Regions from separate parts of the Streptomyces sp. NPDC058001 genome, predicted to be linked through region 1. Evidence: riboswitches for the same ligand, from Rfam matches in the RefSeq annotation. Region 1 holds a riboswitch; the other holds the start of a gene.

Region 1 (4,770 bases):
GCTGGGCACCTGGTACGCCACGGTCACCGCGGTGGCCGCCTTCGCCCTCGCGATCGGACTCGCGTACGCGTTCCTGCCCGTCATCAACGAGGTTCCCGCCGACTTCCCGGCCACCGTGCTGTGGCGGTTCCGGGTCTCCGCACTGGCCATCCAGATCACCCTGTGGGGCGGATTCGGCCTGGTCTTCGGGGAGTTGGCCGAGCGGCTGCTGAATCCCAAGCCCGCGACAGTCACTGCGGGCCGGACGGTCGCCGCGCCCCACTGACCGAACGCCACCGTACGAGTGAGGACTTGCGGAACCGGGGAGGGAGCCGAAGACCCCTCCCCGGCCGGTCCCGTCGTAAGGACGACGGTCCAGTCGTCAGGACGCGGGGAGTTCCGCGCGGACGGTGCGGGCGGCGGTGACCAGGTTCTCCAGTGCGGCGCGGGTCTCGGGCCATCCACGGGTCTTCAGGCCGCAGTCGGGATTCACCCACAGCCGTTCGGCGGGAATGGCCTTGAGTCCGATCCGCAGCAGTTCGGCCGCCTCCTCCGTACTCGGCACCCGCGGCGAGTGGATGTCGTACACCCCGGGTCCCGCCTCGCGCGGGTAGCCGTGGGCGGCGAGTTCGCGGGCGACCTGCATGTGCGAGCGGGCGGCCTCCAGGCTGATGACATCGGCGTCGAGGTCGTCGATGGCCTGGACGACGTCCCCGAACTCGGCGTAGCACATATGCGTATGGATCTGCGTGGCCGGACGCACGCCACTCGTACTGAGCCGGAACGCCTCGGTGGCCCACGCCAGGTAGGCCGGGCGGTCGGCCGTGCGCAGCGGGAGCGTTTCGCGCAGGGCGGGTTCATCGACCTGGATCACCGAAGTCCCGGCCGTCTCAAGGTCGTTGACTTCGTCGCGTAGCGCGAGGGCGACCTGGCGGGCGGTGTCGCCGAGGGGCTGTTCGTCGCGGACGAAGGACCAGGCGAGCATGGTGACCGGGCCGGTGAGCATGCCCTTGACCGGGCGATCGGTGAGGGACTGGGCGTACGTCGTCCAGCGCACCGTCATCGGCTCGGGCCGCGAGATGTCGCCGGCCAGGATCGGCGGACGGACATAGCGGGTGCCGTAGGACTGCACCCAGCCGTGCTGCGTGGCCAGGTATCCGGTGAGCTGTTCGGCGAAGTACTGGACCATGTCGTTGCGTTCGGCCTCGCCGTGCACCAGGACGTCCAGACCGGTCTTCTCCTGGAAGGAGATCACCTCCTGGATCTCCGCCCTGATGCGCTCCTCGTACCCCGCGGTGTCGATACGTCCGGCCCGCAGGTCGGCGCGGGCGGTGCGCAGTTCGCCGGTCTGCGGGAAGGAGCCGATGGTGGTGGTCGGCAGCAGCGGCAGGCCGAGATGGGCCCGCTGGGCTCCGGCCCGTTCGCCGTACGGCTCGGACCTGTGGGCGTCGGCCTCCGTCACGGCGCCGGCACGGGCCCGTACCGCCGGGTCACGCGTGATCGGCGAGCCCGCCCGGGAGGCCAGGTCCGCGCGGTTCGCGGCGAGTTCGGCGGCGATCGTGTCGGTGCCCTGCGCGAGACCCTTGGCCAGGGTGACGATCTCGGCCGACTTTTGGCGGGCGAAGGCGAGCCAGCGCAGGATCTGCGGCTCGATGTCCCGCTCCAGTGCCGAGTCGAGCGGCACATGCAGCAGGGAGCAGGAGGCCGACACGTCGACCCGGTCGGCGAGGCCGAGCAGGGTGCCGAGTGTGGACAGGGACTTCTCCAGGTCGTTCACCCAGACGTTGCGGCCGTTGACCACGCCCGCGACCAGGCGCTTGTCGGGGAGTCCGCCCACGGCGGCCAGGGCGTCCAGGTTGGCGGCGGCCTCGGTGAAGTCCAGGGCGAGACCGTCGACCGGAGCCTTGGCCAGCACCGGCAGCGCGTCGCCGAGCCGGTCGAAGTACGAGGCGACCAGGAGCTTCGGCCGGTCAGTGAGACCGCCCAGCTCCCGGTAGGCGCGTGTGGCGGCGTTCAACTCGGCCGGGGTGCGGTCCTGGACGAGGGCGGGCTCGTCCAACTGCGCCCATTCCGCGCCGGCCGCGCGCAGATCGGCGAGGATCTCGGCGTACACCGGCAGCAGCCGGTCCAGCAGGGTCAACGGTTCGAAGTCCGTCGGCGCGCCCGGGGCGGGCTTGGCCAGCAGGAGGTAGGTGACCGGACCGACCAGCACCGGACGGGCGCTCAGCCCGAGGGCGAGGGCTTCCGTCAACTCGGCGACCTGCCGGGTCGGGTCGGCCGTGAACACCGTGTCCGGGCCCAACTCGGGCACAAGATAGTGGTAGTTGGTGTCGAACCACTTCGTCATTTCCAGCGGCGCCACGTCCTGGGTGCCCCGCGCCATGGCGAAGTAGCCGTCCAGGGCGTCCGCTTCGACGGCGGCGCGATGGCGGGCGGGAATGGCACCGACCATGACGGTGGTGTCGAGCATGTGGTCGTAGTACGAGAAGTCACCGGTCGGCACCTCGTCCATACCGGCGTCGGCCAGCTCCCGCCAGGTGGCGCGACGCAGTCCGGCGACCGTGGCACGCAGGGCGTCGGCGGTGACGCGGCCCTTCCAGTAGCCCTCGATCGCCTTCTTCAACTCCCGGCCCTGACCTTGGCGGGGGTAGCCGTACACGGTGGCCCGTGCTGCCGCGGCTGCGGTCTTGGCGGTCACGGAGATCTCCTTCGCGAGATGAATCCCTGAGATCCCGGCGACGGGACGCGAGCGCGAAGGGGTGACGAACCGGACGGAGAAGCGCGGTCGCGCCCGCCCGATATGCACGCCGACCCGCCCACGAGGTCACCGGGATGTCCGCGCACGAGTGGGTCGTACGCGGGCAGATGGCAGGTCTTCGGACTCGCGGGCGCGTCTCGACGTACGGAATGCGTACGAGACACCTACTGGCCGTCGCTTCCCAGGTCCCGCTTGCCGGGCCCAGTGCATATGACGGCGGTCGTTCCCACTCACCGCTGCGGGGCAGTCCCGGATTCCCACCGGGTTCCCTCTTACGACGCGTCCCGCCTGGCGGACGGGGCGAACCAACTGCACGTGTCAGCCTACGGGAGTGATGAGCGCCCTGCCGACCGGTGCGTGAACTCCCCTACCGCGCCCGCTGGTCGATGAGTACGGCCAGGCCGTCCAGGATGCGTTGCAGGCCGAACTCCCATGCCTGGTCCTGTCCGCCGGACCGTGCCGTCGAGGTGAGGGCGGCGAGCAGGGCGGGGAAGCGCTCGCCGTGTGTCCGCATCAGATCTCCGAGCACGGCGTTCAACTGGGCCTCGGGTTGCCCCGCCGGGCCCGCCGCCCGCGCCTGCTGGGTGATGCCGCGTACATGGCCGGCCAACAGGACGACCGTGTCCATGCGTTCGGCACCGGTGAGCCCCGTGCCGTCCAGCGCGGACAGGGCACGGTCCGTCCAGGCCAGCTCGGCGGGCCCCATGACGCGCGGCCCGATGGTGGCGTCCAGGACCCAGGGGTGCCGGCCGAAGTGAGTGACGAGCGCGCGGGCCCAGTCCTCCAGTTGTTCCCGCCAGCCGGGGGGCTGTTCGTCCGGCGCCGGGTACGGGCCGATCGCGACGTCCACCATGAGCGCGACCAGCTCCGACTTGCCGGGGACGTATCTGTACAGCGCCATTTTGGTGACGCCCAGTTGTGCGGCGACGCGCTGCATGGCGACAGCGGCCAGTCCCTCGGCGTCGGCGATCTCGATCCCCGCCCGTGCGATGCGGTCCAGGTCGAGCGTCGGCCGGGGACCCCGCGTCGGCTTGGGGTGGGGCCCCCACAGCAGCCGCGCCGTCTCCGCGTGCTTGTCGCCCATCCCTGTCGCCCCTTCCGCGTCGGACGCGTCCACCCGGCCCGGCCGAGGACTTGTCGGCCCAGCCAATTGCGTCTACGGTACACAGTTATTAATAGTGTCCACTGGACACAGTTTTGCGGGCCGACGTGCCCGTGAAAGGGACGGGGAACCCATGGACAGCAACATGAACGCGAACACGCGTATGGACGGGAAGGGGGACAGGGATGTGAACGGGAACGTGAGCAGGAACGGGAACAGGAACGTCCTCATCTCCGGCGCGAGCATCGCCGGTCCGGCGCTGGCGTACTGGCTGGGGCGCCACGGCTTCCATCCGACCGTCGTCGAGCTGGCTCCGGCCCTGCGCGACGGCGGCCAGGCCGTCGACTTCCGCGGGGACACCCACCTGACCGTGCTGGAGCGCATGGGCCTGCTCCCCGCACTGCGCGACGTGCAGACCGGCGGCAGCCCGATGCGCTTCGTCGACGAGGGCGGCCGGACCCTGCTGCGCCTGCCCGCCGAATTCGCCGGCGGCGCCATCGAGGTGCTCCGCGGAGACCTGGCACGGATTCTGTACGAGCGCAGCCTTCCGTACACCGAGTACCTGTTCGGCGACTCCGTCACCCGCCTCACCGAGACCCCCTCCGGTGTGCGGGTCGACTTCCAGCGCGGAGCCTCACGGGACTTCGACCTGGTGATCGGCGCGGACGGACTGCACTCGACCGTCCGCCGCCTCGCCTTCGGCCCCGAGGAGGACTATGTGAGCCACCTCGGCTACTACGCCGCCACCTGGGAACTGCCCAACTACCTGGGAGCGGAGGGCGGTTCGATCGGCTACAACGCCCCGGGGCGGCTCGCCTCGGTCGGGGCCGACCACCGGGACCCGGCGCGGGCCGGGGCGTTCTTCGTCTTCGCCGCCCCTGAGCTGTCGTGCGACCGCCATGACCCCGAGCGGCAGAAGCGTCTGATCGCC
Region 2 (4,770 bases), on a different contig from region 1:
CATGTGCATCGTCTCGTCACGGAACACCCAGTTGGTGCCCGTCGCCAGACCGTGCAGCAGCCCGCGCGAGCGGAACCAGTAGACGTACGCGAAGGCCCCGTAGAAGAACAGGCCCTCGATGCAGGCCGCGAAGCAGATCAGGTTGAGCAGGAACCGGCGCCGGTCGGAGCGGGACTCCAGCTGGTCCAGCTTCTCGACCGAGTCCATCCACTTGAAGCAGAACTCGGCCTTCTCACGGATCGACGGGATGTTCTCGACCGCCGCGAAGGCCGCCGTCCGGTCGTCCGGGTCGGGCAGATAGGTGTCCAGGAGCGTCAGATAGAACTGGACGTGCACGGCCTCCTCGAACAACTGCCGGCTCAGGTACAGCCGCGCCTCGGGGGAGTTGATGTGCTTGTACAGCGTGAGCACCAGGTTGTTCGCCACGATCGAGTCGCCCGTCGCGAAGAAGGCGACCAGGCGTCCGATCATGTGCTGCTCACCGGGCGACAGCTTCGCGAGGTCGGCGACGTCCGAGTGGAGGTCGACCTCCTCGACGGTCCAGGTGTTCTTGATCGCGTCCCGGTAGCGCTCGTAGAAGTCCGGGTACCGCATGGGCCGGAGCGTCAGCTCGAACCCCGGGTCCAGCAGGTTCTTCTCGGCGGCGGGTTCAGAAGCGGTGGTCATTACTGGCATGCCTCGCAGGACTCGGGGTTCTCCAGGGAGCAGGCGACCGCGTCCGCGTCGGGCGCCGGCTGCTGTACGGGGATGGGGGCGGTGGCCTGGGCGGCGCGGGCGATCCGGGTCGCCGGGCGCGACCGCAGGTAGTACGTCGTCTTCAGCCCCCGCTGCCACGCGTACGCGTACATCGAGCTGAGCTTCCCGATGGTCGGCGTCTGAAGGAACAGGTTCAGGGACTGCGACTGGTCGAGGAACGGGGTGCGGTCCGCCGCCATGTCGATGAGGCCGCGCTGCGGGATCTCCCACGCCGTGCGGTACAGCTCCCTGACGTCGGCGGGGATCCACGCGAAGCCCTGGACCGAGCCGCTGGCGTCGCGCAGCGCCTCACGGGTGCGCGCGTCCCACACCCCGAGCCGCTTCAGGTCCTCCACCAGATAGGCGTTGACCTGGAGGAACTCCCCGCTCAGCGTCTCGCGCTTGAAGAGGTTGGAGACCTGCGGCTCAATGCACTCGTACACCCCGGCGATGGACGCGATGGTCGCGGTCGGCGCGATGGCGAGGAGCAGTGAATTACGCATCCCGGTCGTGGCGATACGTTCCCGCAGGGCCGTCCAGCGCTCGGGCCAGGTCAGTTCGGCACCGTAGTGGTCGGGGTGCAGCACCCCGCGCGCGGTGCGTGTCTTCTCCCAGGCAGGGAGGGGGCCGCTCCGCTCGGCGAGGTCCGCCGACGCCTCGTACGCGGCGAGCATGATCCGCTCGGCGATCCGGGTGGACAGGGCGCGGGCGGCGGCCGAGTCGAAGGGCAGCCGCAGGCGGAAGAAGACGTCCTGGAGGCCCATCGCGCCGAGGCCCACCGGGCGCCACTTGGCGTTGGAACGGCCGGCCTGCTCGGTCGGGTAGTAGTTGATGTCCACGACCCGGTCCAGGAAGGTCACGGCGGTCCGTACCGCGTCGTCCAGGCGCTCCCAGTCGATGCCGTCGCCGGAGCCCGGCGTGACGAACGCGCCCAGGTTGACCGAGCCGAGGTTGCAGACGGCCGTCTCGCCGTCGTCGGTGACCTCAAGGATCTCCGTGCACAGATTCGAGGAGTGCACGGTGTGGCCGGGCTCGGCGGTCTGGTTCGCGGTGCGGTTGGCGGCGTCCTTGAAGGTCATCCAGCCGTTGCCGGTCTGCGCGAGGGTGCGCATCATCCGGCCGTACAGGTCCCGCGCGGGGATCGTCTTCCTCGCCAGGCCCGCGGCTTCGGCGGCTTTGTACGCGGTGTCGAACGCGTCGCCCCACAGGTCGACCAGTTCGGGCACGTCGGCCGGCGAGAACAGCGACCAGGGGGCGTCGGCGGCGACCCGGCGCATGAACTCGTCGGGGATCCAGTGCGCGAGGTTGAGATTGTGGGTGCGCCGGGCGTCCTCGCCGGTGTTGTCCCGCAGTTCGAGGAACTCCTCGATGTCGGAGTGCCAGGTCTCCAGGTAGACCGCCGCCGCGCCCTTGCGCCGGCCGCCCTGGTTCACGGCGGCCACGGAGGCGTCGAGGGTTTTCAGGAACGGGACGATGCCGTTGGAGTGGCCGTTGGTGCCGCGGATCAGCGAACCCCGGGCGCGCACCCGGGAGTAGGAGAGGCCGATACCGCCCGCGTGCTTCGACAGGCGGGCCACCTGGTGGTAGCGGTCGTAGATGGAGTCCAGCTCGTCCAGGGGGGAGTCCAGGAGATAGCAGGACGACATCTGCGGGTGGCGGGTACCGGAGTTGAAGAGCGTGGGGGAGGAGGGAAGGTAGTCGAGGCGGCTCATCAGACCGTAGAGCGCGGCGACCTCGTCCACCGCGCGGGCGCTGTCGTCCTCGGCGAGTCCGGACGCGACGCGCAGCATGAAGTGCTGCGGGGTCTCGACCACCTTCCGGGTGATCGGGTGCCGCAGCAGATAGCGGCTGTGCAGGGTGCGCAGCCCGAAGTAGCCGAAGCGGTCGTCCGCGTGGACGTCGATCAGCGCGTCGAGACGCTTCGCGTGCAGGGTGACGAACGCGGCCGTGCGGTCCGCGATCAGGCCCTCGCGGTGACCGGTCGCGACCGAGTCCGAGAAGGAGCGCACGCCCTGCGACGCGGCTTCCTCGGCGATGCCGATGGTGAGCAGCCGGGCGGCGAGCCGGGAGTAGACCGGGTCCTCGGAGATGAGACCGGCGGCCGACTCGGTCGCCAGCTCCCGCAGTTCGGCACGGTCCGCGCGGGCGGAGCGTCCCCGGAGCGCGGCGGCGGCGACGCGTCCCGGGTCGGCGCCGGGAAGGTCGGCCGTCAGGGCGGTCAGGGTGCGCAGCAGCGCGGCACCGGGACCGTCGTCCGCCGGAACAGTCGCATTCACCGGAACGGTCACTGAGGCCGGATCGGCTGGCGCGATGGTCACGTGAAGCTCTCCCTCGCTCGGCTCTGGGCCTCGGACGGGGGAGCGGGGCACGCGGACGTGGCCGCGTGCGGCGGCGCGCCGCGTCCACCGACCCATTCCTCGGGGCCCGGACGTCATGTCGGTACCCGGACCGGTCGGACCGGGTACGCCGTCGGCAGGTCATCGGACTCACGGGTGCGCGAATGCGGACCAGTACACCGTTGCGGGACAGTTCCGGACTTGCACCGGATTCCCCTGCGGCGACAGCGAGCATGAGCATACATCTTGTGCCGGGTCCGGGAAGCACCCCCACATGTTGTGTCGGATAGAGTCCCGGAGGCCAGGAACTGACGGCGTGGGGAGGGCCTGTGGGGGCACGGAGACGGCCCGTGGCGGCCCTTGTGGCGGCGCTCGCACTGTCCATGACGGCGGCGGCCTGCGGGGGCGGCGAGCGGCCCGTGGGAGGCGCCGGGGCGGCACGGACGACGCCCGGCGCGGCTGCCGGCACCGCCCCCGGAGCGGACGCTTCCGCCGACCCGGAACGCGTCTTCACGGACACGGAGTTGGCCGGCGCGCTCGTCCCGCGAGCGGAGTTCGCCCGGGGCCTGAAGGCGTACGACGACGGCCCCCGCGAGGGCTGGTTCGACGCGAACCCCGCATACCGGCCCGGCGTCTGGTCGGAGTGCGCCCAGCAGCACCCCGGGCCCCGGATCACCGCGTACCGCGAGGAGTTGCCGGAGTACCGGGGGAGCAGCGCGCGTGACGCGGCCGTCGCCTGGGCGCGGCCCGAGGACGCGGGGGAGCCGGGTGCGGCGCCCGATGCGCTGGTGATCCAGCGGCTGATCTCGATGCCCGTGCGGGACGCCGGACGCTATCTGCGGCTCCAGTACGACCTGTACGCGTACTGCGCGGCGTACGACGCCGACTCGAACGGGGCCGCCACGCCCGTGCGGCACGAGGTGCGGCGGCTGGGCGGACTGGGCGACGAGGCGATCCTGGTCCGCGAGGAGACCCTGGGCACCGACGGCACCGGGCCCCGGTACACGGTGTGGGCCCGGGTCGGCACGGTGCTGCTCGGCGTCGGCGAGGCCACCGGCGAGGAGAAGGCGAAGCGCTGGGCGGCCCTGGTGGCGCGGCGCGTCGCACAGCGCTTGTACGACATGCCCGCGCCACCGGGTACCGGGTGACGACTTCCCACGCGCCGCCGGGGTGCGGTCAGCAGCAGCGGAACCCCTGTCGGGGGTCCGCCTCCTGACGGTCCGTCCGCTCCCGTTCGAAGGTTCGCCGGGACGGCGCGGGCGCGTCCGGATGGTCTTTCCGTACGTGTGCGACATACCGGTCGTACGCTGACTCGTCCGTCAACTCCCGTACGTACCACCGCATCCAGCGCAGTACCCGCACTCCGCGCACCAGCATCACGGCACCCGCTCCGCTTCCGCCGCCAGCTCCAACTTCTCCTGGGGAGTGGCGAACAGGCCGTCCGGGGCGACCAGCTTGGACTCGACGTACGGTGTCTCGCTGAGCCGGCTCGCCTCAGGGTTACGGATGTGCCGGACGCAGACCCATGCCGCGTCGGCGATCACGATCACGATGAGCAGCGCGAGGGCGGCCGTGAGGACGCCGTCCACGGTGGAGTTGGTGACCACCGTGTGCATGTCGTCCATGGTCTTGGCGGGCGGCAGGACCTTGCCCGCGTCGATGCCGTCCTGGTAGTTCGCGCGCTGCTGGAAGAAGCCCA

Evidence for each region. A riboswitch is a leader RNA that binds a small molecule or an ion and turns the genes downstream of it on or off. The one in region 1 is predicted to bind cobalamin.
Region 2: linked by a shared signal. The riboswitch ahead of ACFVT5_RS31165 (ribonucleoside-diphosphate reductase subunit alpha) and the one ahead of metE (5-methyltetrahydropteroyltriglutamate--homocysteine S-methyltransferase) in region 1 are both predicted to bind cobalamin.

Annotation. Positions count from the first base shown of each region.
Region 1 is NZ_JBHVQT010000006.1:267,893-272,662, reverse strand. It holds gene ACFVT5_RS16715 (CbtA family protein) at 1-265, shown strand, start outside; gene metE (5-methyltetrahydropteroyltriglutamate--homocysteine S-methyltransferase) at 362-2,677, opposite strand; cobalamin riboswitch at 2,829-3,062, opposite strand; gene ACFVT5_RS16705 (TetR/AcrR family transcriptional regulator) at 3,105-3,821, opposite strand; gene ACFVT5_RS16700 (FAD-dependent monooxygenase) at 4,003-4,770, shown strand, end outside.
Region 2 is NZ_JBHVQT010000013.1:240,574-245,343, reverse strand. It holds gene ACFVT5_RS31170 (ribonucleotide-diphosphate reductase subunit beta) at 1-666, opposite strand, end outside; gene ACFVT5_RS31165 (ribonucleoside-diphosphate reductase subunit alpha) at 666-3,053, opposite strand; cobalamin riboswitch at 3,189-3,358, opposite strand; gene ACFVT5_RS31160 (hypothetical protein) at 3,422-4,219, shown strand; gene ACFVT5_RS31155 (YbdD/YjiX family protein) at 4,248-4,448, opposite strand; gene ACFVT5_RS31150 (carbon starvation CstA family protein) at 4,448-4,770, opposite strand, start outside.